Regions from separate parts of the Paenibacillus puldeungensis genome, predicted to be linked through region 2. Evidence: riboswitches for the same ligand, from Rfam matches in the RefSeq annotation. Region 2 holds a riboswitch; each other region holds the start of a gene.

Region 1 (10,573 bases), on a different contig from region 2:
GAGCTTCAAAACGTGTTTGACACGAGCTTAACGATCGGCGACGAATTGCTGCAGCAGGTGCTCGGCAGGGGTGGGGACTCTCAGATGAAGAGCATCGTGGCGACCATCCAAAAAGAGCAAAATGCCATTATTCGCGATGACAACAGCCGGATGCTCATTGTACAAGGGGCGGCCGGCAGCGGGAAGACCTCTGCGGCGCTGCAGCGGGTGGCGTACTTGCTGTACAAACACCGGGAGCGGCTCAAGGCTGACCAAATCGTTCTTTTCTCGCCGAATCCGATGTTCAACAGCTATGTATCCACCGTTCTTCCCGAGCTCGGTGAGGAAAATATGCAGCAGACGACCTTTCAGGAATATCTTGAGTACGGGCTTGGAACGGCACTTCGCCCGGAGGACCCGTTCGATCAAATCGAATACGTGCTGACAGAACAATCCACGCGAGAGTATGAAGCCCGGTTGAATGGGATTGAATATAAAGCATCCGTAGCGTTTCTTCAAGCTCTTCGGAATTATGCGGAGTGGTTAGGACAGGAGGGCATGCGATTTAACAGCATCCGCTTTCGGGACCGCGATTTGATCACTGTACAACAAATGGAAGCCCAGTTTTACGGTTATGACCGTTCGATCCGTTTGGCCAATCGCGTGGCCATGCTGCAAGAGTGGCTGCTAAAGGAAGTGGCCCGGCTGGAGCGCAAGGAGCGGGAGGAGGTCTGGGTGCAGGAGGAGATGAATTACCTCGACAAGGAGCAGTATGCTGCCGCCTATAAAGAGCTGCACAAGGAGAGAGGTGTCTTTGACTTCGCCGAACAATATGAAGAGGTTCAAGAGCTCCTGCAGGGCAAGAGCCGGCGGGACGAAGGCGACTTCGATTATGCAGAACGGGAAGAAGAACTGCTGCGCCGTATGATCGTGAGGGAACATTTTAAGCCGCTCAAGCGAAGCGTGAAGAAGATGTTGTTCCTGGATATGGTTGGACTGTACGCCCAGCTGTTCGGCAATAAGGACGATTATGTGGCAATGACGAAGGAAACCGAGGTTCCGGAGCATTGGCCGGACATTTGCGAGCAAACCAAAGGTAAGCTAGGCCAGCTTGAACTATTTTATGAGGATGCGACACCTTTCTTGTATTTAAAAGAGCTCATCGAGGGCGTTCGGACGAATACGGAGGTGCGGCATATCTTCATCGATGAGGGTCAGGACTATTCGATGTTTCAATATGAATTTCTGAAAAAGCTGTTCCCTCGAGCGCGTATGACAGTACTCGGCGATTTCGGGCAGGCCATCTTCACGCAGGCTACGGAGCTATACGGGGCTGATTCGCCGCTCATCCGGCTTTACGGCGAGTCGGACACCAGACTGATTCGTCTTGTCCGCAGTTATCGATCGACCCGCGAGATCGTGGAGTTTACGAAGTCGCTCCTGCCAGGCGGCAAGGAGATCGTGCCCTTCGAAAGAAGCGGGAAGAAGCCGCTCCTCTCCAAGGCGGGCAGTGATGAGCAGCTGGTAGCGCGAATCGCAGAGGATCTCGCGGCTCTGCAAGCGGCAGGCTATGCCTCCATCGCCGTCATCACGAAAACGGCCGCCGAAAGCAGCGAAGCCTACGACCTCTTGATCGCACAGGGATGCCCTCCCTTGCGGCTTGTTACGAAACAGACGCCTACCTTCGAGAAGGGGACGCTGGTCATTCCCGCGTATCTCGCGAAGGGCGTTGAATTCGACGCCGTTCTGATCTATGATGCTTCTTCTCGGATGTATCATCGGGAAAGTGAGCGCAAACTCTTTTATACGGCATGCACGCGTGCGATGCATCGGCTGCTGCTATACGCAACAGGAGAATGGACGCGATTCATTGAGGTGTTGGATACGTCTTTGTATGAGGTAAGACAGTGAGTCATTAAGGCGCTGTGCTATAGGCAGACAACCAGTAGCAAATTATTGCGGGTTTGAAAGAGCGGCGGATTCCCTATATAACGCTCCGGGGAAGCCTGGAGGAACGTATGCACAAGGTAGACGAGGTGCTGGCAAGGGTTAGCCCATACCAGAATTACTTCGGCGAGCTTCGAGCTTAGTGGAATTAATTGTCGTTGACAAAACATTTAACTAGGATTAGTATTGAAAAAAATTGAAAGTTGATCACCAATCAAAACTTAATACTTAGCAGCTATGATCGCTATGGATCACACTATAGCAGGAGCAGCTTCTGGAGAGACCGCGGGAAAATCGCGGCGCCGAAGGGTTCACAATCTCAGGCAAAAGGACAGGAGGGTACTGAATAATTTATTTGCTATTCTGGCAATCGTTAGAATACCATTTATTATTTATTATTCTTTATGACCAGGAGATTGGAGCGCATCCAATCTCTTTTTTTATTGGCTTTTATTAAGTTCATTGTTTCACATGAAAAATTAAATGATTTAAGGGGGAGCTAGGCTTGGCACAACAAGAGTTAAAGAGGGAGTTAGAAAATCGGCATGTTCAGCTTATAGCGATTGGAGGTACCATTGGTACCGGACTATTTTTAGGATCAGGGAAAGCTATACAACAGGCAGGACCATCCATCATCTTCGCTTATTTAATTATAGGGATCGCCGTTTTTTTCGTGATGAGAGCGCTTGGAGAACTTCTGCTATCTAAAGCAGGTTATCAATCCTTTACAGATATTGCCGAAGACTATCTTGGACCGCGGGCCGCATTCGTAACCGGATGGACCTATTGGTTTTGCTGGATTATGACGGCGATGGCCGACGTTATTGCAGTGGGGGTTTACGTGCAGTATTGGTTTGATATCCCGCAGTGGGTACCCGCCATCGTCTGCTTAGTCGTCTTATTGGGACTCAATCTCTTAACCGTAAAGAATTTTGGGGAACTGGAATTCTGGTTTGCTTTAATTAAGGTAGTGACCATTCTTGCCTTGATCGCTATTGGGGTTGTTTTGCTGGTGATTGGATTCAAGACAGATGCCGGAGCGGTTACGCTTAAAAATATTTGGGGGCATGGCGGACTATTTCCTAACGGCATTTCAGGCTTCCTGCTTTCCTTCCAAATGGTTGTGTTTGCCTTTGTCGGTGTGGAGTTGGTCGGTGTATCGGCAGCGGAAACATCCAATCCGGAAAAAAATATCCCCTCGGCGATTAATAAAATTCCTTTAAGAATCCTATTCTTCTACGTGGGTGCAATTATCGCGCTGTTATGCATTAACCCATGGACCGGGCTGAGTGCATCAGAAAGTCCTTTTGTTAAAACGTTTAGTTTAGTCGGGATTCCAATTGCTGCGGGCATTATTAACTTTGTCGTATTAACCTCCGCCGCATCTGCTTGTAACAGCGGGATGTTTTCAACGAGCCGAATTCTCTATAATTTAGGAAAAAATGATCAGGCCCCATCCAGCTTTGCAAAGCTGAACAAAAATCATGTACCAAGTAATGCGTTATTGATCTCGACGATTGTTCTGTCCGTGGGAGCTCTGTTGAGTAAGCTTATTCCGGAGCAGGCTTTTGGGATCGTGACCACCATTAGCGCCATTTGTTTCATTTGGGTTTGGGGTATCGTTCTGGTTTGCCATTTACGGTATAAGAAAACAAAGCCGGAATTACATGCAACGTCTAAATTCAAAGCACCATTTACACCTTTCGTTAATTATGTTGTCCTGGCGTTGTTTGCTATCATTCTGATCATTATGCTTTTTGCGAAAGACACACGTCCTGCCCTATTGCTGACACCTCTATGGTTCATTCTATTATTTGCCTTGTATTCGGTGAATCGCAGAAAAAAGGAAGCAAGCAGCAAAGTACCCGTGCAGAAGCAACAATCAGTTGATGCCCCGCCCCCGGTTATTCATTAAATCAGATTGACGTTTACCTAAGAAACTTATGCTGTAGAAGAAGGGATTTCACAACTTACGTCGAAAGCTACACATTCCAAAATCCTTCCAAGAAAGGAATGAATGTGTTGAAGGCGAATCGTATGGAAGCGTTCAGCGATGGCGTTCTTGCCATTATCATTACCATTATGGTGCTGGAATTGAAAGTTCCAGAGGGCCATAGCTGGAGTTCGTTGGTTGGCCTGGTGCCCAAGTTCCTCAGCTATGCGGTCAGCTTTGTGTATGTTGGGATCTATTGGAATAACCATCATCATCTTCTTCACACGGTTCGTACCATAAATGGAAAACTGATGTGGATAAATTTGTTATTGCTATTCTCGCTATCTCTGATCCCATTTTCTACGGCTTGGATCGGAGAAAGCAACTTCTCCGCGACGCCTGCGGCGTTATACGGTATCGTGTTGTTGTTAGCGGCTGTTTCGTATATGCGGCTGCAGTACGAAATTCTAAAACAGCATTCCTCCGATTCAGACTTTGTGGTCGTCATGGGCAGGGACGTCAAAGGCAAGCTTTCCATGTTGCTCTATCTGATTTCTATCATCGTGGCATATCTCAATTCATGGGTTTCCTGCTTAATCTTCGTGCTGGTTGCTGTGATCTGGTTCGTGCCCGATCGGCGGATTGAGCGTGTGTTAAGAAACAAGTCATAACTAGCAATAGAATCAAAATCATCTATGGCCGTCCTTTAAAGGGGGGCCATTTTTTCGTAGCTCGCCATGCAATTTCCAATCTTTTTTCCTTTTGATTTGTATTTATCTATCATAAGTAGTATTGTTGTGATAGAAAGCCGATTAACTTAGTCGGATTTAATGAATCGGAGGGATGAAAGTGAGTAGAATTTTCAGAAATTTAACGGAGCTTATTGGGAATACACCCTTGTTATTACTCTCAAACTTTATTGAAAAGAATCAAGTCCCCGCGGAGATCATTGCCAAATTAGAGTATTTTAACCCAGCCGGCAGCGTAAAAGATAGAATTGGCTTTGCCATGATTAAGGATGCAGAAGAGCGCGGGGTTATAAACCAAGATACCGTAATTATTGAACCGACAAGCGGTAATACGGGGGTTGGTCTCGCATTTGCAGCGGCAGCTTTAGGGTATAAATTAATCATTGCTTTACCCGAGAGCTTTAGTATTGAACGGAGAAAACTCATGCTTGCACTTGGAGCCGAATTAGTACTCACCCCGGCCAATGAAGGTATGGCTGGTGCGATCAAGAAAGCTGAGGAATTAGCAGCAGAAACTCCTAATTCGTTTATACCTCAACAATTTAAAAATCCAGCCAATCCTGAAATCCATAAAACGACTACGGCCGATGAGATTTGGAGAGATACCGATGGCCAGGTGGATATCTTTATTGCTGGGGTGGGTACGGGCGGTACCATTTCCGGCGTAGGTGAAGGACTTAAACAAAGAAATCCATCTGTAAAAATCATTGCGGTTGAGCCGTATGATTCTCCTGTATTATCGGGAGGGAAAAAGGGAGCACATAAAATTCAAGGCATTGGCGCCGGGTTCGTTCCGGATAATTTTAAAAGAGACGTTGTCGATGAGATCCTCCAGGTAAGAAATGAGGAGGCGTATGATACGGCCAGACAATTAGCCCGGAGCGAAGGTTTGGTTGTAGGCATATCTTCAGGCGCAGCGGTATTTGCCGCACTCCAAATCGCAAGAAGACCGGAAAACCACAACAAAAAGATTGTCGTGTTACTTCCGGATACTGGGGAACGGTATTTATCAACGGACCTTTTTTAAAAGAGTCATATCAACTGGCTTTTTTCTATTCAGAAGTAAACTCCAAAAAGTAAAGACCCCTCGTCGAAAGGGGTCTTTGACTTCTTAAAATCATGATTTTTTATAGTATGTGTCAAAATGGGATTCTTTTTGTACTGATTTCGTAATCATGTTCGGCGGCCCACTTCACAAGACCGGTCCAGAAATTTTCACAAGCTGAAACGATCCTTGCCGGTTCTGCTAACTCTCCAGACATAACCATTCGGGCAACATTGTCGAATCCTTCTGGACGACTTGGCAGCTCTAATGCCTCCGGTAAAACCATTGAGCCCGTCGAGAAAAGATTTTGGTTGTGTAACCCGACTAACATAGCTCCGTATTGGGCAAACTCCACTGCCAAATATGGCAAGTAGGTATGAGGGCCAACTAAACTAACATTTCTTAGTTTCCCAATAAACTCGTACATTTCCCCTACAAGGACTTCATGAATTGCCCGCCTGAAATCTTTCTTTATTGGCGATTCGGCAGCTTCACTTAATTTCAGGAAAAAGCCTTCAGGATCATACAGGCTTAGTTGGGTAAAGAATGGCCCATGCGTCAATGGCCAGTCTCCTTCAACCGTAGCGGCGGTTTCAAGGAGAATGTCCGCACTACAGACATTCACTTCTGCTTTCCAAGGCCCCGCCGACCATTCATAGCTAAAATCTACGGATTCGCTTGATTCACGTAGTACGCAAAACATCTCAATGTCCGAGAAAGGGCCGTCAGTACCTCTGGAAACAGAGCCGTAAACCCCAATGGCAAGGATTTTTTCTCCGTATACCTCGTGTAATTTCGAAGCAATTTCGTGGCAGGTTTGAAGTCTTTCGGGTCGAGTAATATTCACAGGTCCATTCATGTGCATTAGCGTGCATCTCCCTTTGTTTTATTTGGGTTAAAGAGCTGCTGACACATGGATGGAGGACCTCGGGCTTAACGGGGGACTTTACTTAGATGCATTGGAAGTTCCTCCTATCAGATATTGTTATGGAAATTGTACCCATGGAAATTCGTTTTAGCAAGGTGTAGAGCCGCGTTTCTGGTAGTGTTTTATTATATATAAAGTGTCCATGGAGTATAAAGGGGATTTTTTGGTACGATATAAGGCAGAGATCGCTGAAAGGAGCTATATATCAATGCATAACAAGGTAGTTTGACTGGAGGAGATATTATTAATCATAACGAGGTTGTTAAAATAAGTGATGCCCACTTACTTCCATTAGTATCCGCGTTGTACGGATTAGAGGACTATGATATTAAACCGGTTAAGGCACATGATGGAGGACGTAATGTGGTTTATACCTGCGAGAAAGAGGGCGCCGAGGCAAAAATAATAAGAATCGCCTTCTTAAATGACAGAAGCCGGGAAGATTTTCTAGGTGAACTTGAATACGTCAGGTATTTATTCGAGCATGGAGGAAGTGTCTCGGATGTAATAAGCTCCAGAAAGGGAAATCTACTGGAAGAGGTTACTCATAATAATCACACTTTTTTTATTTGCTTGTTTAAAAAGGCCCAGGGAAAAATGCTTGTAGAAAATAACTATCAGTACCGAGAAGGGGCTCCAATTACCGAATATTATTATAATTGCGGTAAAGTATTGGGGAAACTACACCAAATATCAAAAGGTTATAAGCCTCTCCATCCCCGGTATAGCTTTTTTGATAAATTCAATGCCGAATATTTCGAGGAGTTGATCCCTGATTCCTTTTCTTTGCTTAAGGAGAAGCTGGTAGGTCTCCTTAATACATTAACAGAACTGGACAGGAACGAAGAGACTTTCGGTATGGTCCATTTTGATTATAGCGATGGAAATTATGCGATAGATTTTAATAGCGGGCAAATCACGGTATATGATTTTGATAATTCATGTAACTGTTGGTATATGTTTGACCTTTCGGCTCTCTGGACCAACGGAATGGGCTGGATACAATTTGAACCGGACGCTGGAAAACGCAAGCAATTCATGGATGAATATTTTGAAAAATGTCTTGAGGGATACAGGTCTGAGACCCGGATCGAAGACTCTATGTTAGATAAATTACCTCTATTCATACAACTTAACCTCATGGAAGAGATTTTGGATGCATTTGAAGTTATGCAGCATAACGGCGAAGAGCCGGAGTGTGATGAGGAGTTGTCCTATCGCATTAAATGTCTGGAAGACGATATTCCGTACATGGGATTTTTCCATGATATCTACTCTTGTGAAGAACCCTTCGAGTATGAGAAACGAGATTTGACCGAATGACGTTAGCCAGTGCGGCGAGCCGTATCACAAATTACCTTGTGAATTTCAAATAAATCCTCTTGGCCTCCTCCAGCTTAATGGATACGCATATATCCTCCGATTACACCGTATAGGTTAGATTAGTGGCTAGTATGAAGGAGGAGCGATATTGTGGAAAATAAACCGCTTAATCCAGCTTCGACGGGAGATATACCGCAGCCGATCAGGAATGATGGCGCCGGTTGGTGGGATTTGGGTCCACGTGACATTATGAGAGACCGGGAGAACCCTGATCTGCTGGTTCCGCCCCTCACTGATGCCGGAATGATCCCCAACTTAAGGTTTTCATTCTCCGATGCCCACATGCAGTTAAATCATGGCGGCTGGTCGCGAGAGATTACGGTTAGGGAGCTTCCAACGGCAACTACACTGGCTGGGGTGAATATGGCTCTTACGCCGGGCGGGGTACGTGAGTTACACTGGCATCAGCAGGCGGAGTGGTCGATCATGCTGGTTGGCCGGGCACGAATTACGGCAGTCGACCAGAATGGAAGGAACTTCATAGCTGACGTTGGCGTTGGCGACCTGTGGTACTTTCCCCCCGGAGTCCCGCATTCGATTCAAGGATTGGAGGAAGGCTGCGAGTTTTTGCTCGTTTTCGATGACGGCAGCTTCTCAGACCTCAATACGTTATCGATCTCCGACTGGTTTGCGCATACACCGAAGGATGTATTGTCGGCGAATTTTGGCGTGCCCACAAGCGCTTTTGCTCATATTCCAACAGAACAGCTGTATATTTTTCAGGCTGATGTACCGGGTTCCCTTGAAAGCCAGCAGGTAGCCGATCCCTATGGTACGGTTCCGCAAACCTTTTCCCATCGACTGCTTGCACAGGAGCCGATGGTCACTCCGGGAGGGACGGTGCGGATCGTCGACTCCACGAATTTCCCCATTTCGACCCAAATTGCCGCGGCATTGGTGGAGATTAAACCGGGCGGAATGAGAGAAATGCACTGGCATCCCAACAATGATGAGTGGCAGTATTATATCTCGGGTATGGGACGCATGACGGTGTTTGCAGCTAATGGTGTGGCCCGGACTTTTGATTATCGCGCGGGGGATGTGGGCTATGTACCGTTTGCATTCGGACACTACATTCAGAACAAGGGTGACCAAAGCTTGTGGTTCCTGGAGATGTTTAAGAGCGATCGCTTCGAGGACGTTTCCTTGAATCAGTGGATGGCGCTCACGCCTCATCAGTTGGTGGAGAACAATTTGAATGTAGGCCCGGAATTGATGAACGTATTGCGGAAGGAAAAGTGGCCTGTGGTGAAGTATCCAGGGTACTCCTACTACCCGAAAACGAGTAAATAAGGAAGTACTCTTTTCTCTCGAAAGGCCACATGTGGCCTTTTTTTAATGCTTAATAAAAAAGTTATTATTTCTCTACTTCTTTTTAAAAAATTTTCCTTATCCTTGATATAGAGAGTAAGGAGGAAAATGAAGATGAAGAAGTGGCTTTTTTGGATTGTTTTATTTTTACTGCTAGGTGTTGTAGCGTTTCAGCAGTTGCAGGGAAATACAGATGGTGGTTATCAAACAGAAAATAGCGAGGTTCAACAGGGGCCTTCCGGAAAGAGCAGCAATGCTATAAAGGTAACGAAAGGTCAGATATATGAAGGTGATCTGTTATTGGTGAACAGGGACTACCCTGTACATGAGCAGGGGGTAAAATCCGATGTGGTCAATCTGTTCGAGCATCAGGAGCTAGTGGAAGGTTATGGCTTGCTAAATAACAAGATTCGTCTGTCGCAGAGCGTGGCTGAAAAATTTTTAAAGATGATGGATGCTGCTGAAAAAGACGGGGTCGATCACTTTCTGATCAGTAGTGGTTACCGAACCGCCGAAGAACAAAGAGAACTCTATCATAAAATGGGTTCCGACACGGCGTTGCCGGCAAATTATAGCGAGCATAACCTCGGGATGTCTCTGGATATTGGATCGACGAAACAGGAGATGAGCAAGGCGGCTGAGGGAAAATGGTTGAAAAAGAACGCATGGAAATATGGGTTTATTTTGCGGTATCCCGAGGATAAAACGAACATCACTGGAATTAAATACGAACCTTGGCATTTCCGTTATGTGGGGCTGCCGCACAGTGTGATTATGCAGGAAAAGGGTTTTACATTGGAGGAATACATAGACTACTTGAGAGAAACAAAGCACATATCGACAACGATTCAGGGGAAGAAATACGAGGTGGCCTATTATTCTGTCGGCAAAAAAAAGACCATTCACGTTCCTGCGAATCATCGCTATGACATATCCGGAAACAACGTGGATGGAGTCATTGTAACGGTGTATCCGAAGTAATTAACGGAAATCTCAGGAGGGAGGGAGAAAAAAGTGAAACGATTTAAATTATTGCATGATTTTATCGTTCCGGGGTTATTTATCATATATATTTATGCCGTATTCAAAGTTATTCTATTTAAGTTTGGTTCGATAAATATCGTCTTTCTTTGGCAGCAGCTTCAAAGGGTCACGGAGCACCCCGATACTATAGTGTATCATTTGCAGCTGGCCAATTTTATCCCGCTGAAATCCATAATGCAAAATATTCAGGGGTTGTCGAGCCATGATCTCGTGAACTTGGTCGGGAATATTGTGATATTTATGCCCTTTGGAGG
Region 2 (10,573 bases):
AAACCGGCCGAGTCGTAAATTTGGGTTCCCGCCGCATAAAGCGCATCCGACTGCAGTACCGCCATCACTTCATAGCTCTTTTTCACTCCATCCAGTTTGATCCGATCCCCTGGCTTAAAATAGCTCACCTCTTGATCCGATTCGAGCGTCGGTTCCGTGACTAATACGTAATCCCCCGATTCAAATTTGGCCCGGTCAAAGGAGCCGAGGAGGATATCCTTGTTCTCGATCACGTCATACCATCCAGGGTCGATGCCGTGAAGCTGAAGCTGCACTTTACCGTTATTCAGCGTAGGGCTGTAATATGGCATGTTTGGATCCTCCGCAGCAGCCAAAGGCTGCAGGATCTTCTTGATCTCGCTGGTAATTGGCATGGTATCCGCCATGTAATACACCTTGTCCAGCGCGTTTACGCCCTGAATCGAAGCAAGTTTTCGGCAAACGTCCTCTGAAAGCCCGTCTTTCGGCTCTGCAACTCCGCCAATTCCGCTACCTGCGGATTCCTTGACAACAAAGTCTCCTGAAATGAACGCATTCAAATATTTGTTCACACTAAACGATGAAATCACGGTATAAATGACGCTGAATAAAATAATGCTGAGCGATAATGAGGCTAGCATCAGGACAAGCTTCTTCTTGTAGCGCAGCAGATTTCCAAGGGACATTCTGGACAGCTTGGCCCCATGAGTGGACCGCTTTGTTCTTCTGCCTGAGTGCCTGCCAATCCCCGAAAATTTGACCGCCTCCACCGGTGAAATTCGGGCAGCCGCTCTGCCGGGCTTGCTCGCAGCGATCCGTACCGTGAGATAGGAAAACAGCGCAGCACCTATAAAAATGAGCGGATTGATTGAGTAGCTCGTTTCTGTTTCTCCACCCGAGAAGCTCGACATCATTGGAATCATCCAGCAGCCAACCCCGTAACCTAAGGCAAGTCCAAACGGCAAAGCGATTAAATAGAGCCGATTGGCCTGCATCGAAATAATCCGCTTCAGTTGCCGCGGGGTGGTGCCCATCGTTTTGAGCAGACCATAAAACCTGATATCCCGAACGACCGAAATATGGAAAATATTATAAATCAGCAGATATCCGCTCAGCATAATGATCACGATCAGAACCGCAAAGGGAATCACATTCGTCATATCGTCCGAAAGGGCTACACTGGTATAAGCCCAGTTCACTCCGTAAGGGACTTTTAGCCCGGTGTCGGCCAGTATCTTTTGAACCTTTTTCTCGATGCCCCAGGAATTGTTAAACATCACATCTAGTCTTGTCGTATTGACATAGCTCCCTTTATTTCTCGACTGGACGGGATCTACATCCGAAAGATTTTGCTGTGTAAAAGACTTCGATAAGAATGCCAAACCGGACATGGCTACATGCTCATCCGCCTCGAAAAACCCGGTTAACTCAAATTCCTTGGATATCTTCTGAACATCCATATCAAGTTCAAGCTTAACCTTTGCCCCTAATTTGTGGGGAACGCCCAACGCATCCAGCTCCCATGTGCTCATAGCAATTCCGTTCTCCTGAGTAGGAAGGCCGCCCTCCAAGAACTTGACAAAGCTATGTTTAGCTGAGCTTTCATCAATCGAGTCAACTTCAACCGGAGTATCACGGAAAGCGGCATTGAGCGCGCGCCCGACTAAAGTCGATGTACCATATTCCTTGATCGACGGGTGCTGTTTTAATTTGTTCAATTCCTCCGGCGTTAAATATTTGAAGCTGCCATGAAAATCGCTCCCGGCCGTCTTCATCTTGGCCCGCTGCATCGAATCATTAATGCTGAAGGCTGTGGTAAACACCGAAGTGATGAGCAAGGTTGTCAAAATGATGGCACAGATGATAAAAAGATTCCGCGCGCGGTTCGTTTTGAGGCTACGGCTGGCGATCCGGGCAATCGGTTTTCGATTATTCGTGGATATCATTCCGATTTCCCTCCGGCAGCACCCGAGCGGCTCACAATTTTGCCGTCCTCAATCCGGATAACCCTGTCGGCCGTTTGCGCAATTTCTTCATTGTGGGTAATCATCACGATGGTCTGATTGAATTTTTCGCTCATTTGCTTCATCAGGATCATCACTTCCTGGCTCGTCTTGCTGTCCAAGTTTCCAGTAGGTTCATCCGCAAGCACTATTGAAGGCTTGGTCGCAAGCGCTCTGGCGATCGCCACCCGCTGCTGCTGGCCCCCAGACAGATTGGAGGGCAAGGAATCGACCTTATCTGTAAGCCCTAGCGCTCCAATGACCTGGTCAACGTACGGCTTGTCCACCTCGGCTCCGTCCAGCTCGATGGGGAGCACGATATTTTCATAAACATTAAGAATCGGGATCAGATTGTAGCTTTGAAATACGAAACCGACCGATCTGCGGCGAAAAATCGTCAGCTTTTCATCATTCATGCTGAAAATATCATTTCCGTCCACATACACCTTGCCTTCCGTCGCCCGATCGAGCCCGCCCAGCATATGTAGCAGGGTGCTTTTTCCACTCCCGCTCGTCCCGACTATCGCAACGAATTCACCCTGCTCCACATTTAGGGAAACCCCATCCAGCGCCTTAACAACAGCTTCGTCTCGCCCATAATATTTCTTCAAATTCTCGATTTGCAGGATCGGCATGAAGCCCACCTCCCAAAAAATAAAAAGTCTGTACCTCTTGTACAGACCTAATGTAGCAAACCAATCTGACATCCCGGTGTCCGAATAATAACACTTCTGACACATTCCTTAAATTGCTGGCAAAAACACGGAAAACACCGATCCTTCTCCTATCTTGGAGGAAACTTTAATGTATCCCCCTTGAGCGGTAATGATTTCCCGGGTCAAATACAGCCCTATGCCAACGCCATCATACTTTGCCGCCTGCTTGCTCCGGTAGAAACGCTTAAAAATATCGTTCCATTCGCTTTCGTCGATCCCGATGCCAGTATCGGCAATATCGATACGTATGAATATTTCACCCGCCTGAGCCGCAATTCGAATCCTACCTCCGGTTTCACTGTACTTCACAGCGTTCTCCAGCAGATTCACCAGCGCCTCTCCGGTCCACTTCGGATCATGATTCGCCTGAAGACTTTCCTCACATGAAATGCTAATATCGATCCCTTTCCGCTCCGCCTTGCTGTAAACTTGGGACAGTGCTCCCGTAATGGTGCGAATGATCGGCAGCTTGACGGCATGGGTCGAAATTACGCCCGTTTCCAAGCGAGACATTTTGATCAGCGATTGAATTAGCCAATCTAGCTTTACAGATTGCGCTTTGATCTGCGCAGCATATTGACGGGCTTCCTCGTTCTGAAGCGGACCTTCCTCAAGCAGTCCACTGTACAAAATGATATTGGAAAGCGGCGTTTTCGTTTGATGGGAGATATCTGAAATCAGCGCCTTGATTTTGCTTTTTTCGGCCCCCATGCTCGTTTCACGTGTTTTAGCCAGATTGATGTACCGAATCACCTTATTCTCGAGAGATGAAATGTTTGTCTCCGTATACCCCGTAAGTCGCTGCTCCCCGCTAATCGCCCCATCGACTATATGGTCCACCGTCTCGATCATGTGTCCGATCTTTCGCTTCAGCATCCAAAACATAGCTCCGCCGAGCAATCCTGATACGACGATAAACGCGAAGGAAATCCACGCAGCTTTACTATCATAGGCGGTCATATACAGCATAATCCCGGAATATACGACAACTAGCACGAAGAATATAGCCGCATTAATGACGAGAAATCGATTATAGCTAAGATTGCCGTCTTTTCTCATTGGCAAGGCCCTTCCTCGGCCCAAATATAACCCAAGCCGTAAACGGTTTTGATATAATTTGGTGCTGACGGATCATCTTCAATCTTGGCACGCAGTCTTTTTACAGTCACGGTTAATGCGTTCTCCTCCACAAAATCGGCCTCATTCACCCACACCGCATTAATGAGCTGCTCTCTCGTCAAAATTTGCCCCCGGTTGCTCACCAGCATCTTGAGCAGCTTCTGTTCGGTTTTGCTCAAATTGATGCTTTGTCCCTGCTTGCGAAATTCCATCTTGCCAAAGTCAAATGTCATCGAGCCAATCGTCAGCTTGTCTTCATGGGAAGGATCGCTCCGGCGCAGCACGGCCATCACCCGGGACCGCAGCACCATTAAACTGAACGGTTTAGTAATATAGTCGTCTCCCCCAAGCTCAAACCCCATGACAATATCCGATTCCAAATCATTGGCCGTCAAAAAAATAACAGGGACTCTGGACACCCTCCGTATCTTTTCGCAAAAATCAAGGCCGCTCCCATCCGGTAAATTGATGTCAAGGACAACCAAATCGATGCCTCCTGCATTGAATCTATTCTCGGCTGAGGCCAGGTCATAGACCTGCTCAATCGTAATCCCGTCCTGGGCCAGAGTCAGGGCAATTCCTTTATTCAAACTGATATCGTCTTCGACAATAAGAATAGTTGTCATGTATGCCGACCTTCCTTCCAAGCAACTGCTCAATCGGAATCATTATACCTAATTAGGCTTTGATAGAGTAATAGATTCGTTACTTTGGATCTTATAACATCTACAAACTAAATGTATTTCGTACAGCTATTTCCGGGAAAATTCCGGACTTTGGTTTTTTAACTGCATTACCTACAGCTAAAACGGGTCAATTCGGCTTGAGGGGGTTATTTTGCTTCTTTTAGCTGCACTTTCTGCACCTAAATGCTGCAGACTCCGGGTATGCCCATGTTTAGCTGTACAAAATGCAATTAGTAACTTCGACGATTGACGATTATAGAAATTATACATTCTAGGAGGTTAAAAAAATTGGCCCTCTTTTGAAAAAAAGAGGGCCATCTGATAGAGCAATTAGAGTGTCTAAATTATTATAAGGTTTACTTTTTCCGCTCTCTCAGCTCTTTCATGATTTTACGGCCGGTCGGCGTTTGAGCCAGTCCGCCCTGTGCAGTCTCCCGATGCCGGCTTGGCATGGCGGAGCCTACCTCAAGCATCACGTCGATGACCTCGTCGGACGGAATAGCACTCCGCACGCCGGCCAGCGCCATGTCGGCGGCAGCGAGCGCATTCACTGCCCCGAACCCGTTGCGTACGATGCAGGGAATTTCGACCAAGCCGCCAACCGGATCGCAGATAAGACCAAGCGTATTTTTGAGCGCCAGCCCAACCGCATGAACCGCTTGTTCCGGCGTTCCCTCGCGCAGCTCCACCATCGCTCCGGCAGCCATGCCGATCGCCGAGCCAACTTCCGCCTGGCAGCCGCCTTCTGCTCCGGAAATGAAGGAATTGTTGGCAATCACATAACCGATGGCTCCGGCGCAGAATAAGCCGTGAACCATATGCTCATCGTCCCAACCAAAGCGCTCTTGGGCGCTGACGAAAGCGCCCGGGATGATGCCGCAGGAGCCTGCGGTCGGCGTGGCGACGATCCGCCCCATCGAGGCGTTTACCTCAGATACCGACAGGGCGTACGCCATAGCCTGACAGGCGATATCGCCCACCGACGGCTCCGCGTTCCGGCGGTATTCCTCCACCTTTTTCGCATCGCCCCCTGTTAATCCGCTGGTCGACGTGATATTTTCGGTCAGGCCTTTGTGTACCGCCGTCTTCATGATTTGATAATATTCTGTCATCGCGGCCATGATCTCATTAATCGATTGACCCGTTTCCTCCGCTTGATCCTGCAGCATGATTTGCGAGATCGTCTTGGACTCCTTGTCGCACAAGTCGATTAGCTCTTGTAAATTGCGAAACCGCATCTGGATTCGCTCCTTTCATCAATGTCAAACCAAAAACTTAGCCGTATTTCTGTACCTTAACCTGTAAATCAGGTGAGATTAATCATGACAACCCGGCTTACATGAGCCAGCGAGCTGACCGCTCCAACTAACGACTCCGGAATGACCATGTCCGCCTCCACGACGGTCAACGCCTCCCCAGTTCTCCCTTTTCGATCGGTGATGATGTAACCTATATTGACATTCTCCCGACTAAAAAGTGCGGTAATCCCTGCCAGCACGCCCTGCCGGTCCGCGTGAGAAATGACGAGCGTCGGCAATTCTCCCGAACATTTTACCTCAAAGTCGTCAATACTTCGAATTACGATCGTTCCGCCACCGATGGACGCCCCCGTCACTTCTACCCGCTTTTCACCCGCAAATAGAGTGATCTTCACGGTGTTCGGATGCGCGCCAGCAACAACGCCTGTTGAAAAATGAACGTCTACCCCTAGCTCCTCTGCCATTTCCAAAGAATTGCGGATTCTTTCATCATCCGTTGCATAATCCAAAATCCCTCCAACGACAGCCAAATCGGTTCCATGCCCTTTATACGTCTCGGCAAACGAACCGTAAAAGCATATTTGCGCTTTAGTCGGCGTCTCTGCGAGCAACTGTCTGGCAAACCGTCCGATCCGCACCGCACCAGCGGTATGCGAGCTGGAAGGTCCAATCATCGCTGGTCCAATAATTGAAAACACATTTTTGAATCGCATCGTCATCTCTCCCGGTTGTTCATTACTAATATACGTTATGTGAATAAAATACCCTCAGCATACCTTACAGCCAAAGGTTCATCTAAACTGACACAAAAAAGGGACGAGAAAAGGCATGTTGCCCCTTTCTCTGTCCCCGTTACCTGAAAGTTTAATGTCCTGAATCTACCCGGACATGTACCTCTTGGGTGGCTAATCGCTCTCTCCAGAGTGGCGTCAGATCATGGTCCTTGTACCTGAGAGATTCATCTGTCGATTTGCAAAATCGACCCTTTGCTCCTTCGGTGCCACACCTGCCGTGCGGACTCTCCCACAATCCTCATTCGCATTTATCATTTTGATGATAATGTAAAATGAAATAGGTCAAATGTCAATATAGCTAACACCATATATTTATTAAACACACAAAATATTGGTCCTTATGGCCTATTTTTATGAGAATAAATGTATATTTTTCATAAATTGCTACTTGTTAATATAATTTTACAATATATACTGATTCTATAAACTCCATATTCTCCCTTATTTTATGATTTATAGAAAATAAGGTTCACTCCATGTAACCTTTTACTACATGTACCTCGATCGCCATCCGGTTGTTTTCAATGTTAAGTTGAATGCCATCTTGGATCCACTACCCAGTCCATTGCATGTTTATTCTAACTCCCTGCCACCATGTCAGTTCATCTCTTAACATAAATCTAAACTACACACTGTTTACTATACCCTTTAAAGGAGGTGGTTGCAAAAAGCATAACGCAAGGCTTTGTTCCCCTGAAAGGGCCCGGATTAAACGTTAAATGATTCGGGTTGTGTCACAAGAGGATGTATTCAAGGTAACATCAAACCCAGTAAAGGGAGTGGAAAAGTTGATTAATCTTAGTCGATTCCGCAAACGTTTCTCACTCGGTATGTCGATCCTCCTTGTGCTTACCTTCGCCCCCGCGACCTATGCCGACAACGCCGGTTCTTCAGGCAAAATCAGCCTAAAATCAAGTTCGCCTCAACTCGCCGGAGCCAAAATTGATCCCAAGCTAACGAAGCAGTTCAAGCAGGATGAGTATGTGACCTATCTCGTCAAAATGAAGGAACAAGCCAATACGGCTTCTGTAGCCAAAGCTTCGCTGCAAAAAGCTAAGCTAGAGAAAGTGACCCCGGCAGCCGCTAAGCTTAACGCTCGAACTTCTGTCATTAGCGCCTTGCGCGAGACGGCATCCAGTTCGCAATCTTCCTTGGATCAATACTTACAGCAGGCGAAAAAATCAGGGGATGTAAAAGAATACAAAAGCTACTTTATTGTAAATGCCATGGCGGTGACAAGCACGAAAGAGGTGCTTGACCAAATCGCACTGCTTCCTGAGGTAGAGAAAATTTTACCGAACGAAGAACGGTTTTTGCATAAGGTAGAAATCGATAAAAGCACAGCAAAATCGGGTACGGCAACCCGTGCGGCAGGCCCTGCCGTTGTAGCCCCTACCGCAGGCTCTGCGGCAAAACCTGCCGTAACTCCTTCGACCGGCTCCACTGCAGCCCCGGCGATCACGCCGAGTACTCCGCCGGCCGCTGACAAGTCCGGAGCGAAAGATGCTGCCGGCTCAGCCCCTGCTGTTACCAAACCAAACAGCATCGAGTGGAACATTGCCCAAATCAATGCCCCTGAGGTGTGGTCAAAAGGCATTGACGGAACGGGAATTGTGGTTGCCAATCTCGATACAGGCGTCGAATATACACATCCGGCTTTACGAGCCAAATGGCGCGGGTTTGATGCCTCGGGCAATGTTGTTAACCCCGAATTAAGCTGGTATGATCCGCACAGCCACGCTTCGCTGCCGGCCGACACCCATGGACACGGTACGCACACCATGGGAACTATGGTTGGTTCAGAACCAAACGGTTCGAACCAAATCGGCGTAGCGCCCGGTGCAAAATGGATTGCAGTTCGCATTTTCAACCCGTCCACGACCGATGCTATCATTTTGGACGGCGGTCAATGGTTGCTGGCCCCGGTTGACAAAAACGGGAACCTCCATCCGGAGCTCGCTCCCGATGTCGTCAACAACTCCTGGGGTGGGGGGCCAGGACTTGACGAATGGTATCGCCCCGTCGTTCAAGCCTGGAGAGACGCACAGATTTTTCCTGAATTCTCGGCAGGCAACGTGGATGAGAATAATCCGGGAGGTCCCGGCTCCGTAGCCAATCCGGCCAACTATCCCGAATCGTATGCCACAGGCGCGACCGATATTAACCGAAACCTGGCTGATTTCTCTCTTCGCGGTCCATCGCCGTATAACGAAACCAAGCCGGAGGTTTCCGCTCCCGGTGTGAACATCCGTTCCTCCGTTCCAGGCGGGATCTATGAAGGCGGTTGGAATGGCACCTCGATGGCCGGCCCGCATACAACCGCACTAGCGGCGCTACTGCTGCAGGCCAACAGCTCCTTGACTGTAGATCAATTAGAGGACATTATTTCTAGCACGGCTACGCCGCGTACCGATTCGCAATATCCGAATTCGCCAAACAACGGTTATGGCCACGGCATCATCAATGCCTTTGATGCGGTGAGCTCCGTGCTTCAAGGCTTAGGCACCGTTTCAGGAAAAGTAGTTACCGCCGGAGAAGATTTACAAGAACCCGTACTCGAGCATACCTCCCCAGCTTTCGTTTATGAAGGCTTTGACGTAACGCTTACCGCTCATGTGAGCGACGACGTTGCGGTGACTTCTGTAGAGTTTTACGCTCGTGAAAAAGGAAACAGCCATTATCTACTTTTACCGACAAAACGGGTTTCAGGCACGAGCAAAGACGGTATCTATGAAGCTACTGTTCCTGCGTTCCTGTTAAGCACCACAGGGCTTGAATATTACATTCGAGTCAATGATTTTGGAAACAACGGCTTTGATAGCAAACCTTACTCCTTGGAGGTTTCATCTGGAGTAAAGCCTGGCTACACACAAAACTTTGAAACGGACAGCACCGGTTTCACTACTGGAGGCACCGGCAATACCTGGGCATGGGGCAAACCGGTTAGCGGACCGGGAAGCGCCCATTCCGGCGAGAAGGTGTTCGCCACCAACCTTACCGGCACTTATTCCTCTGCGGCTAATTCCTTCTTGCTTGCACCGCCGATTGATTTAACCAACAGTCCGAAAGGAGCTTTGCTCTCCTTCAAACAATGGTACGACTTGGAAAACAATGTCGATAAAGGCACAGTGTATATCGCCTCAGAAAGCAGTCAATACGCCTTTACTCCTTATGCCACCTTCACAGGAACGAGTGAGGGTTGGAAAACGCAGTACATTGATTTGCGACCATTTGCTGGCCAGCGCGTGTATGTACAATTCAATTTGACTAGCGACAATTCGGTTCAAAAAGCTGGCTGGTACCTTGACGATATCACACTGCAAGCTCCAGATGCGGTTGCCCCGGCGGCTCCCGGAGATTTGACCGGGTCTGTCAACTTTGCCGGCAGTGCGGTTCTGTCCTGGTCTCCGTCCGCCGATGAAGATGTGAAGCAGTATACCGTATATCGCTCCACAACTTCCGGATCGGGTTACGAAGCAATCGGAACGACTACAGCAACTACCTTAACGGATGCAAATACGCAAAACGATACAACGTATCATTATGCAGTAACGGCTACGGATTATAGCGGCAACGAAAGCGCGAAATCCAGAGAAGTCGCACTTACAATCTCGCGACCTGCCAGCTTGTTCAGTGATGACTTTGAAGGTGACAGCGACAACGGCTGGACACATAGCGGAACAAAAGATGAATGGGAACGTGGAGTTCCTAAAGCCCCAGGTCCAAGCAATGCGGTCTCCGGAACGAATGTGTGGGGAACGGACCTCGATGGTACGTACGAGGGCAGCGCAAATTATTCTTTAGTGTCCCCGGTCATCAATCTGGCGACAGCAAACAACGTCACTCTGGCCTTCGACCAATGGTTTGAAATTGAAGGCGGTTATGATTATGGATATGTGGAACTGACCTCTGATGGCGGCGCTACTTGGACCGAGCTCGGGAAATTCTCGCATAGCACAAACGGCAAACAATGGAGCCCTGTTTATTACAATCTGGATGCTTATGCCGGAAAGCAAG
Region 3 (10,573 bases), on a different contig from region 2:
AGCATCAACAGACGGAGTTTTACTGGAGCAGCTAAAGGATGAGCCTTTTATCGTCCTCAAGAAAGGCCAGGGATTCCGTAAAATAACCGTAGATTTATGTCACGGAGCCGGATTTGAGCCGAACATTGTGTTTGAGAGCAACAATATCGAAACCGTCCAATCCCTCGTTGCTGCGGGGATGGGGATCACCCTGGTTCCGCGTTTTATCGCCCGTGCGAAACGCAGCGAGCTGATCCCGATTTATGTTCCGCTTACGGCCCCCGTTCCTAGCCGGACACTGGTGATCGCCTATCGCAAAGGGCGTTATCTGTCTAAAGCGGCAGAAGCCTTTATCGAAACGTTTAAAGTCATTATGGAGCAGCGAAAGTCGATCTACAGCTCATAAAGCGATGGCCTGCGATCAGTGAACACCGGAATTTGGTTTCGAACCCTGTCTACGAGGGATAGATCGATTTCGCCGGAGATAATTCCCTCCTCTTCGCCACCTTCGGCTACAATTTCGCCCCATGGGTCAATGATCATCGAATGGCCGAAAAAAGAATCGCTGCCGCTTGTGCCGATCCGATTGCAGCCTATGACATACATTTGGTTCTCGATGGCCCGGGCCATAAGCAGTGTTCGCCAGTGATGGAGCCGAGGATGCGGCCACTCGGCCGCCACAATGAGCAGCTTGGCTCCTTTTAGCGCGAGGCTGCGCGCTAGCTCCGGAAAGCGGATATCGTAACAAATCGCTGCACCAGCCGTAACTCCGCCCAGATCAAACGTTACTTTTTGATCTCCTGGAGTTAAGTGCTTCTCCTCCTCCATTAAGCGAAATAAATGGATTTTGGAGTAGCTGCCGAGCTCCTCGCCTAGGCGATTAAAAAGGAGCATCGTATTGTACACTTTTCCGCTGCGTTTCTCGGCGACCGACCCGCCAACGACATAAACACCATGCCGCTTCGCAAAGGTAGAGAGCCAAGTGCGACTCTCCTCGCCTTCCGGATCAGCAAGCTTATCGATCGTTTGTAGGGCATAACCGGTGTTCCACAGTTCCGGCAAGACGATTAGATCAGGCTTTTCAGCGGAGGAGACCGCCTGCTCCATGAGCCGTTCAAATTTTTCACGGTTTTTCTTCGGCTCTCCGAGTATGATGTCGCTTTGAACTAAGGCTATTCTAGAAATATCCGCTTTTCGCTCGAACGATGAATTAGTCAGTAGATTGATTTTCTGATCGGTCATCGCTTGAATTCCACCCTCCCTCGAGAAATCGAAACCGTCGTCGCAGTACATAGTTCATATCTACGTGGCTATATTCTGAATCCATCATAGCGGGCCCTTTGTTAATTCCGCAACCAATTCACTTTTTGTTCCAGAAAGAAAATATATCATGCGTATGGTGGGGGTTTCGTGAACAAAATTAGTCCAATTTTACGGGGTTTCTTTTGCAAACCTGTGAAACGCGTGTTATTCTAACATTAATTAATGACAATGATTATATTCGTTAAGCCATAAACGCTAGGACGGGACCAGTACGAAAGTTTAGCGGCGCTCAGAGAGTAAATTCCTTAGGCTGAAAGAATTTACAAGCTTGCCCTTTCCGAACCCTATCCCCGAGCGGCCGGATACAAGCCGGACAGCGCCCCTGTTACCGGGCATTCAAGTCGGATGATAACCTCATCAATAAAGGTGGTACCGCGGAAGTTAAACTTTCGTCCTTTGCATGCAAAGGCGGAGGTTTTTTTATTTTTAAGTCAGTTTTTCTAAAGAAGATATTTATGCGTTAGGAGTGGTCTCGATGCTGCGTCGTATCGTCGTAAAAATTGGAAGCAGTTCGCTGACTTCGTCGGAAGGAGGACTGAATCGGGATGCGGTTCAATATTATGCAAATGAACTAGCCAATCTCATGAAGGCTGATCTGCAGCTGCTGCTTGTCACTTCTGGAGCGGTTGCGGCCGGTTTCCGCGAAATCGGATACCCCGAACGTCCGAAGCTGCTTCATGAGAAGCAAGCGGCTGCAGCCGTAGGGCAGGCACTGCTTATGCAGAACTATCGTGAAGCACTGGCCGAACACGGCATATCCGCGGCGCAGGTGCTGCTCACCCGTTCCGATTTTCAGAACCGCAAGCGAACTGGGAACGCTAGTATGGCTATCGAAGAGTTGCTGCGGCAAAACGTGCTGCCTATCATCAATGAGAACGACACCGTTTCTATAGACGAGTTGAAATTCGGCGACAATGATACCCTGTCAGCTCTCGTTGCAAATCTCATCAAAGCTGATCATCTGATTATTTTGACGGACATGGACGGACTCTACACCAAAGATCCGCGTATTGATCCATCTGCTAGCCGGATTAACCGCGTAACCGAAATCACTAGCGACATCTATGCTATTGCCGGAGGAGCCGGCTCTTCCGTCGGTACCGGAGGCATGCGCTCCAAAATTGATGCTGCTAAAGTCGCTTCTTTAGGAGGCGTTCCGGTCTTTGTAGGCAAGGTTGATCAACCCGGTGAGCTACGTGCAGCCCTTCTGGGGGACGGGCGGGGCACCTATTTTGAAGCTCACGGCGCTGCTCTCCCGCGCAAGAAACAGTGGCTTGGCTTCTTCTCCACTCCATTTGGAACGCTCACCGTAGACGCTGGCGCCGAGGAGGCGCTGATTCACGGAGGCCGAAGCCTCCTGCCGGTTGGCGTCAAGCAAACGACCGGACACTTCCACACGGGTGATGTGGTGGAGGTCGTGAATAAAGCTGGTGAAGTCCTTGGCCGGGGGATTGTTAATTATGATGCCGACCAGATGTCAGACATTCTGGGCCTGCCTAGCACCGAGGTCATTAAAAAAATGGAGTCGGTGCACCGACTGGAAGTCATTCACCGCGATGAATGGATTTCATTAAAAGCTTAGTCATCCAAAAACCATCATCAAAAAAACAAGGAGGTTCTAAGACATGAGTGAAGTGAGACACAAAGCCGAGCTTGCCGGAAAGGTCGTATCTGTGCTGAATAATTTGACGACCGAGCAAAAAAATGAGGCTCTATTAGCCGTAGCAAAAGCGCTTGAGAGCGGTTGTTCAGAAATCATCGCCGCTAATGAGGAGGACCTGCAGCGCGGACGGGAGAACGGAACTTCTCTTTCTCTGCTCGATCGCTTGGCCTTAAACCCCGAACGAATCAAAGGTATCGCAGAAGGGCTGAGGCAAATCGCCGATTTGCCTGATCCGGTCGGAGATGTGCTCGAAACCATTGACCGCCCGAACGGGCTGCACATTGTAAAGCGTCGTGTGCCGCTTGGCGTAATCGGCATCGTGTACGAAGCGCGTCCGAACGTGACTGTGGACGCGATGGGGCTTTGCCTCAAAACCGGTAACGCCGTCGTGCTACGCGGAGGCTCCTCTGCTCTTTCCTCCAATCGTAAAATCATTGAGATCATTCATCAGGCGCTGGCAGCTACCGCTATCCCGCAGAATGCCGTACAGCTGATCGAGGACCCCAGCCGCGCTTCCGTCGATGAAATGCTCAAGCTGAATGGCCTGCTTGACGTCGTTATCCCACGCGGCGGCAGCTCGCTGATTCAGAATGTTGTGCAAAATGCCACCGTTCCGGTAATTGAAACCGGCGCCGGCATTTGCCATACGTTTCTCGATGCTTCCGCACAGCCGAGAATGGCTACCTCCATTTCGCTGAACGCCAAAGTACAGCGTCCTTCGGTTTGCAATGCGATGGAGACGCTGCTCGTGCACAAGGACTTTGCGGCTCAGCATTTTACCGACTTGGCAAACCGATTTAAGGAGTCAGGCGTTGAATTAAGAGGCTGCGAAGCTACGAGACAGCTCGTACCTTGGGCTGTTCCAGCAAGCGATGAGGACTATGCCACGGAGTACAACGACTATATCCTGAACGTCAAAATCGTTAACGATCTGGATGAGGCGATCGCACATATTCGCCGCTTCGGCACAAAGCACTCCGAATGCATCGTCACGGAGGACACGGGGAATGCGGAACGCTTCCAGCGAGAGGTCGATGCAGCCGCCGTATACCACAACGCCTCTACCCGCTTTACGGATGGCTTTGAGTTTGGCTTTGGCGCAGAGATCGGCATCAGTACGCAAAAGCTGCATGCCCGGGGTCCGATGGGGCTGCCGGCTCTGACCTCTAGCAAATATATCATACAAGGTAACGGACAAATTCGGCAGTAGACGTCTGCCAATACACCAGGAGGTTTTTGCAATGAATTTAAACCATTCTCTGACCGCTTCAAAAATATGCTTTTATGGCGCCGGTTCCATGGCGGAAGCGATCGTCCGCGGGCTCATCCATAAACAAGTGGCCAGTCCGGATCATATTGCCATGCTCAACCGCTCAAGCCAGGAACGGCTCGTTTACTTGTCGGACCGTTATGGCGTTATGACCGCCAATCACGAAGAATCCAAACGCTCGTACCTGCAAGGCGCCTCCATTATCGTACTCGCTATGAAGCCGAAGGACGCGGGCGAAGCGCTAACTCAGCTAGGTCCACTGCTTCAAGAAGGACAACTCATCATTTCGATGGTTGCCGGGCTTTCGATTTCTACTATTCAAGCGCTGCTTGGCGTTAAAGCCCCAATTGCTCGAACCATGCCGAATACGTCGTGCTCGATCGGTCAGGGGGCAACCGGCATCTCCTTCTCAGAAGAAGTAACTGAAGCTGAAAGAGCCCAAACGTTATCGATGTTTGAGGCAGTAGGAACCGTAAGTGTCATTCCGGAAGAACAAATGGAAATCTTAACCGGTATTTCCGGCTGCGGTCCCGCTTATATTTACTATATGATGGAAGCGATGATCGCCGCAGGCGTCGACGGCGGACTCACACCTGAGCAAGCAAGGGATCTGACGGTACAGACTGTACTCGGCGCCGCCTGCATGATGACGGAAACCGGCGAGGAGCCGTCCAAGCTGCGCGCCGACATTACATCGCCGAACGGATCAACCCAGGCTGCGCTGGAGGTGCTTAATCAGGGGCGTTTCCTGGAGCTCGTTCAAGCTGCGGTGCACCGTGCTACGGAACGCTCGCACGAAATGGGCAATGACGTGAAGGAAGCCCTGAAATAACATGATATTTATGATCAAAAATAATTAGCGATTGAGTGCACAAAAAGGAGGACCCCGCACATGACGTTTGCGGACATCCGTTGGGAGGAAAAGCAAACAGCTCTTGCGGAGCTGCGAGCCATGAATGACCAGTTGGCCAAACTCGGCTGGTTTCCGGGCTCGAGCGGAAATCTGTCAGTCCGGGTTGGCAGTTTTACCCCGAATGAGTTCTATTTTGCGGTCAACTCTCGTGTGAAGGACAGATCGCCCATTTCGGCGGAAAGCTATCTGTTCGTAGATGCTGCAGGGAATCCTTGTGAAGCGACCGACCTGGAGCCTTGCTCTGAAACGCCTGTTCATGCGAAAATCTATCGAATGACCGGCTGCGGTGCGGTTTATCATGTCCATACGGTTTTTAATCATGTGCTTAGTGATTATTACAGTGACGAAGGCTATGTTGCAGTACAGGGTAACGAGCTAACCAGGGATTTCTGTACAGGTATTGTTGGGGAATCCGAGCAGTTACGTATTCCTATACTCCCTAATAGCGTGGACATATCATCGATCACTAAACAAATCCCCGGGGCACTAAACCTGGATGTCCCTTGCTTTTTGATGCGAAATCACGGTATTTACGTTTGGGGAAAAACAGCGTTGGAGACAAAACACCGACTTGAGGCTTTTGAGTTTATTTTCGAGGTGCTATACCGTTCTCTGCTGCTCCCTCCCAAACGTTAAGCCAAATAGTGAACAGGAAAACCGCTGAAGAGGGAATCTCTTCAGCGGTTTTTTACTATGTTTTGTCGTCTATAGCTTGGACTTAAATGTTATTGTGCTGCTATTTGAGAGAAACTAGTCTGCGCGTACCAACATATCATTTTTCGATAAACTCCGCATACCCCTTCGCATCCAGCAACTTGGCAAATGCGGCATTTGGGTCTTCCTTAAGCCGAATCCGAACCATCCAGCCACCGTCGTACGGCTCCTCATTCACAAGCTCGGGGGCCGACTCCAGTTTCCCGTTAATTTCGAGCACCGTTCCGCCGACCGGCGTAAACAAATCAGCCACCGTCTTGACCGACTCGATTGTCCCGATGCCATCCTCCGCTTCTACTTCCTGCCCCAGATCCGGCAACTCAACGAATACAATATCACCAAGCCGGTGTTGGGCTATGTCGGAAATGCCGATTTTTACCGTACCATCGCCTAAATCAAGCACCCATTCATGCTCCTCACTGTACCAAACATTCTCCCTAATAACGCTAGCCACGCCAGTCTCCTCCTCTTTTCGGGTGGTAATCCGAATTATTAAATACAGGTAGAATATGAAATGTCTGACTATAAGAGAACTTCCACGTTCAGATTATTCCAAATCTAGCTATCATGTCAATATTATTAACACTAATCCTAGATTCGGTATCATGTAAACGCTGCCTTTAATACATCTTAAAAATAATAAAAATTTTTATGATAACTTTATTGACATATTCACGGGATTTGGGTATTAATGGATGTGTAGTCAGCGGTTGAGGGCAGAGGGAGAGATTACGGAGCACCGCACTGTAACGCCGAAGGAGCAAGCCGCACACCCGCGGTGAATCTCTCAGGCAAAAGGACTTCTGCCGGACGCATCTCTGGAGAGAATTCGCAATCCCGCGAATCACCCAAGGGGAAACCTGTGTTTTTCACACCTTATGCCGAGCACCTATACAGGGTAACTCTCAGGTACCAAGGACAGAGCCCGAGAAAATCCGCATGTTTTAAACATGCACGATATTTTCTTTGGCCTGTTTTTTTATGCTCAAATTTAGCTGGTAAACAAAGAAAATTCAAAACGGCCCATTAGCGGCTACACTTGAGGTGATCCAATGTCTGACCACAATCTGCAAAAAACGCCGCTCTATCCCCTCTACCATCAATACGAGGGTGTTCGCTGCATCGATTTCGGCGGCTGGGAGCTGCCGGTACAGTTCAGCGGTATTCAGAAAGAGCACGAAGCCACCCGCGAGCGAGCCGCGCTGTTTGACGTATCGCATATGGGCGAATTTTACTGCACCGGTCCGGAGGCGAAGAGCTTTTTGCAGCGAATGACGACCAATGACGTAACGTTGCTTGAACCTGGAAAAGCTCAGTATACACTGCTTTGTTACCCGAATGGCGGCGTCGTTGACGACCTGCTAGTCTATAAGCTGGCCGAAGCCGAGTTCATGCTTGTCGTCAATGCCTCCAACATCGACAAGGATTGGGCGTGGCTGCAGCAGCACCTTCCCGAATCGGGCGTAGAGCTGCGTAATGCCTCTGATGATACTGCCTTACTCGCTTTGCAAGGGCCGCACGCTGCAGCCATTCTATCGAACGTGTGCAATGCCGATCTGACAGGCTTAAAGCCCTTCCGTTTCCTGCCTCAAGCCAATGTTGGAGGCATTTCGCTTCTCCTCTCCCGAACCGGTTACACCGGGGAAGACGGGTTCGAAATGTACTTGAACGCGGTGGATGCCCCGGCGCTTTGGGATGTACTGATGAAGGCCGGAGAAAGCTTCGAACTCGTTCCCGCAGGCCTTGGCGCAAGAGATACGCTGCGCTTTGAGGCCGCGCTTCCCTTGTACGGCCAAGAACTATCCCAGAGTATTACTCCGCTGGAGGCGGGTCTAGATCGATTTGTGAAGTGGATTAAGGGTGATTTTGTGGGACGTACGGCCCTTTGGGAGATGCATGAACAAGGCTTGCCCCGCAAAATGGTGGGGCTTGAAATGCTTGACCGCGGTATTCCCCGCACCCATTACCCTGTTATTGCCGGGGAGACACAAATTACTATTGGTGAAATAACAACTGGTACACAGTCCCCTACGCTTAAAAAAAGTTTGGGCATGGCGCTGATCGATAGCTCCTTTGCAGAGATGGGTACGGAGCTGGAGGTTGAAATCCGTGGCAAACGACTCAAAGCCAAGGTTGTGCCGCTGCCATTCTATCGTCGAAACTCATCCGCCAAGCGGTGAAAGGAGCCAATATTATGTTGAAGCACCGTTATCTACCTCTGACCGAACAGGATCGCGAGGAAATGCTGGCTGTAATTGGCGTGGATTCCGTGGATGCGCTGTTTAAGGACATACCGGATGATCTGCGCTACCAAGGAACACTCCCGGTGTCTCCGCAGCTTGACGAATACGCACTAACTCGGCATATGTCCATACTGGCCGCACGGAATGCCGATACGGACCGTTATGTCAGCTTTTTGGGCGCAGGCATTTATGACCATCATATTCCTTCCGTTATAGGGCATGTCACCTCCAGATCGGAATTTTATACGGCCTATACTCCCTACCAGCCGGAAATCAGCCAAGGCGAGCTTCAGGCAATCTTCGAATTTCAGTCGTACATTTGTGAGCTGACAGGGCTAAAAGTAGCCAATGCCAGCATGTATGACGGGGCAACGGCGATCGCCGAGGCAGGATCGCTTGCAGCATCCGCGACCCGGCGCAAGAAGCTGGTCGTCTCCCGAACCGTTCACCCCGAGGCCAGACAGGTGCTGGCAACCTATGCACACGGCCTGAACCTTGACATTGTAGAGGTTGGCTGGTCTGAGGGCGTGACGGACATTGAGGCGCTTACGGCTGCGGTCACGAAAGATACCGCAGCCGTTCTGGTACAAAACCCTAACTTCTTCGGTGCAATTGAAGACATTGAAGGCATGGCGAAGCTGATTCATGAACACGGCGGCCTCATGATCGTCAGCAGCAACCCGCTTTCGTTAGGGCTCCTTGAAGCTCCCGGTAAACTTGGCGCTGATATCGTCGTCGGTGATGCGCAGCCGCTCGGCATCTCACCTTCATTTGGCGGCCCTACCTGTGGATTTTTCGCCGTATCCGAGGCGTATATGCGCCGAATTCCCGGGCGAATCGTCGGGCAAACCGTCGATCGAAACGGCAAGCGCGGCTTCGTGCTGACGCTGCAGGCGCGTGAGCAGCATATTCGGCGCGAGAAGGCGACCTCCAACATTTGCTCTAATCAGGCTCTACTGGCGTTAACCGCCTCGGTCTATATGTCTGTTATGGGCAAGCAAGGCATGGCTGAGGTAGCTGAGCTCAATTTGCAGAAATGCCACTACGCCAAGGAACGCTTGGCCTCCATTCCGGGAGTAAGCCTTGCGTTTGATGCACCTGTTTTTAATGAATTCGTGATTCACCTCCCCGAAAATACCGATATGAAGAAGCTGCAAACAAGACTTCTGGAAGCAGGATTTATTGGCGGTTATGAGCTTGGCCGTAGCTACTCGGAGCTTTCCGCTCATATGCTGGTGGCTGTCACCGAAAAACGAACGAAAGCGGAGATTGACCAATTCGCAAGCCTATTGGAGGAATCGTTATGAATGAAATGAACGGAGCTAAAGAAGATAGCCTGCTGATTTTTGAACGAAGCCGCCCGGGCAGGATTGCCTATTCTCTTCCGGAATGCGACGTTCCTGTCGTTCCTAAGGAGCAGCTGATACCAGCCGGCCGGCTGCGCGGCGAAGCCCCCGCCTTCCCCGAGGTTTACGAAGTCGATGTAATTCGCCATTATACCGGTCTGTCGCGCCGTAATTTCGGCGTAGACAACGGCTTTTACCCGCTCGGCTCTTGTACGATGAAGTACAATCCGAAAATCAACGAAGATGTAGCCCGGTACCCCGGCTTCTCTAAAATCCATCCTTATCAGCCTGAGGATAGCCTGCAAGGAGCATTGGAGCTAATGTACCGTCTACAGGAAGACCTTGCCGGTATTACCGGGATGGACGAGGTTAGCCTGCAGCCGGCGGCCGGAGCCCACGGGGAATGGACGGGCCTGATGATGATCCGCGCCTACCATGAAAGCCGCGGGGAGAACCGGACTAAAGTAATCGTGCCGGATTCCTCGCACGGAACGAATCCAGCCAGTTCTTCCGTCGCTGGCTTCGAGACGGTAACCATCCCCTCCACCGCGCGCGGCATGGTAGATCTTGACGCGCTGCGAGCCTCCGTCGGTAGCGATACGGCGGCGCTTATGCTCACGAACCCGAACACGATTGGCCTGTTCGAGGAAGACATTGTCCAGATCGCCGAAATTGTGCATACTGCCGGGGGGTTGCTTTATTATGACGGGGCCAATTCCAATGCGATCATGGGAATTACGCGCCCGGGCGATATGGGCTTTGATGTCGTCCATCTAAACCTGCACAAAACGATGAGCACACCGCATGGCGGCGGCGGCCCTGGCGCTGGCCCGGTCGGTGTGAAGGAGTTGCTTAAGCCTTTCCTCCCCGAGCCGACAGTGATCAAGGAGGAATCGGGACGCTACGCGATCCGCGGCAGCCACGGGGAAAATCCAAGCACTTCGACCAGCTCCATCGGTAGGGTGAAAGCTTTTTATGGCAATTTCGGGATTCTCGTCCGCGCCTACACCTATATCCGCAGTCTAGGTCCGCAAGGATTACGTCAGGTGTCAGAGGACGCTGTACTGAACGCCAATTATATGATGCACCGGCTAGCCCCGTATTTCGACCTGCCTTACCCGG

What was found. A riboswitch is a leader RNA that binds a small molecule or an ion and turns the genes downstream of it on or off. The one in region 2 is predicted to bind glycine.
Region 1: linked by a shared signal. The riboswitch ahead of ACFQ3W_RS08935 (amino acid permease) and the one ahead of sdaAB (L-serine ammonia-lyase, iron-sulfur-dependent subunit beta) in region 2 are both predicted to bind glycine.
Region 3: linked by a shared signal. The riboswitch ahead of gcvT (glycine cleavage system aminomethyltransferase GcvT) and the one ahead of sdaAB (L-serine ammonia-lyase, iron-sulfur-dependent subunit beta) in region 2 are both predicted to bind glycine.

Annotation. Positions count from the first base shown of each region.
Region 1 is NZ_JBHTLM010000005.1:73,612-84,184, reverse strand. It holds gene helD (RNA polymerase recycling motor HelD) at 1-1,890, shown strand, start outside; glycine riboswitch at 2,191-2,271, shown strand; gene ACFQ3W_RS08935 (amino acid permease) at 2,432-3,841, shown strand; gene ACFQ3W_RS08930 (TMEM175 family protein) at 3,949-4,530, shown strand; gene cysK (cysteine synthase A) at 4,703-5,635, shown strand; gene ACFQ3W_RS08920 (ANT(4')-I family aminoglycoside nucleotidyltransferase) at 5,748-6,518, opposite strand; gene ACFQ3W_RS08915 (phosphotransferase enzyme family protein) at 6,807-7,904, shown strand; gene ACFQ3W_RS08910 (oxalate decarboxylase family bicupin) at 8,055-9,257, shown strand; gene ACFQ3W_RS08905 (M15 family metallopeptidase) at 9,390-10,256, shown strand; gene ACFQ3W_RS08900 (VanZ family protein) at 10,290-10,573, shown strand, end outside.
Region 2 is NZ_JBHTLM010000001.1:434,834-445,406, reverse strand. It holds gene ACFQ3W_RS01885 (ABC transporter permease) at 1-1,925, opposite strand, end outside; gene ACFQ3W_RS01880 (ABC transporter ATP-binding protein) at 1,922-2,617, opposite strand; gene ACFQ3W_RS01875 (sensor histidine kinase) at 2,726-3,757, opposite strand; gene ACFQ3W_RS01870 (response regulator transcription factor) at 3,754-4,443, opposite strand; gene sdaAA (L-serine ammonia-lyase, iron-sulfur-dependent, subunit alpha) at 4,860-5,741, opposite strand; gene sdaAB (L-serine ammonia-lyase, iron-sulfur-dependent subunit beta) at 5,810-6,475, opposite strand; glycine riboswitch at 6,690-6,798, opposite strand; gene ACFQ3W_RS01855 (S8 family serine peptidase) at 7,345-10,573, shown strand, end outside.
Region 3 is NZ_JBHTLM010000020.1:63,538-74,110, reverse strand. It holds gene ACFQ3W_RS21230 (LysR family transcriptional regulator) at 1-385, shown strand, start outside; gene ACFQ3W_RS21225 (carbon-nitrogen family hydrolase) at 373-1,221, opposite strand; gene proB (glutamate 5-kinase) at 1,778-2,884, shown strand; gene ACFQ3W_RS21215 (glutamate-5-semialdehyde dehydrogenase) at 2,928-4,175, shown strand; gene proC (pyrroline-5-carboxylate reductase) at 4,207-5,067, shown strand; gene mtnB (methylthioribulose 1-phosphate dehydratase) at 5,128-5,784, shown strand; gene gcvH (glycine cleavage system protein GcvH) at 5,921-6,316, opposite strand; glycine riboswitch at 6,573-6,675, shown strand; glycine riboswitch at 6,679-6,786, shown strand; gene gcvT (glycine cleavage system aminomethyltransferase GcvT) at 6,915-8,042, shown strand; gene gcvPA (aminomethyl-transferring glycine dehydrogenase subunit GcvPA) at 8,057-9,412, shown strand; gene gcvPB (aminomethyl-transferring glycine dehydrogenase subunit GcvPB) at 9,409-10,573, shown strand, end outside.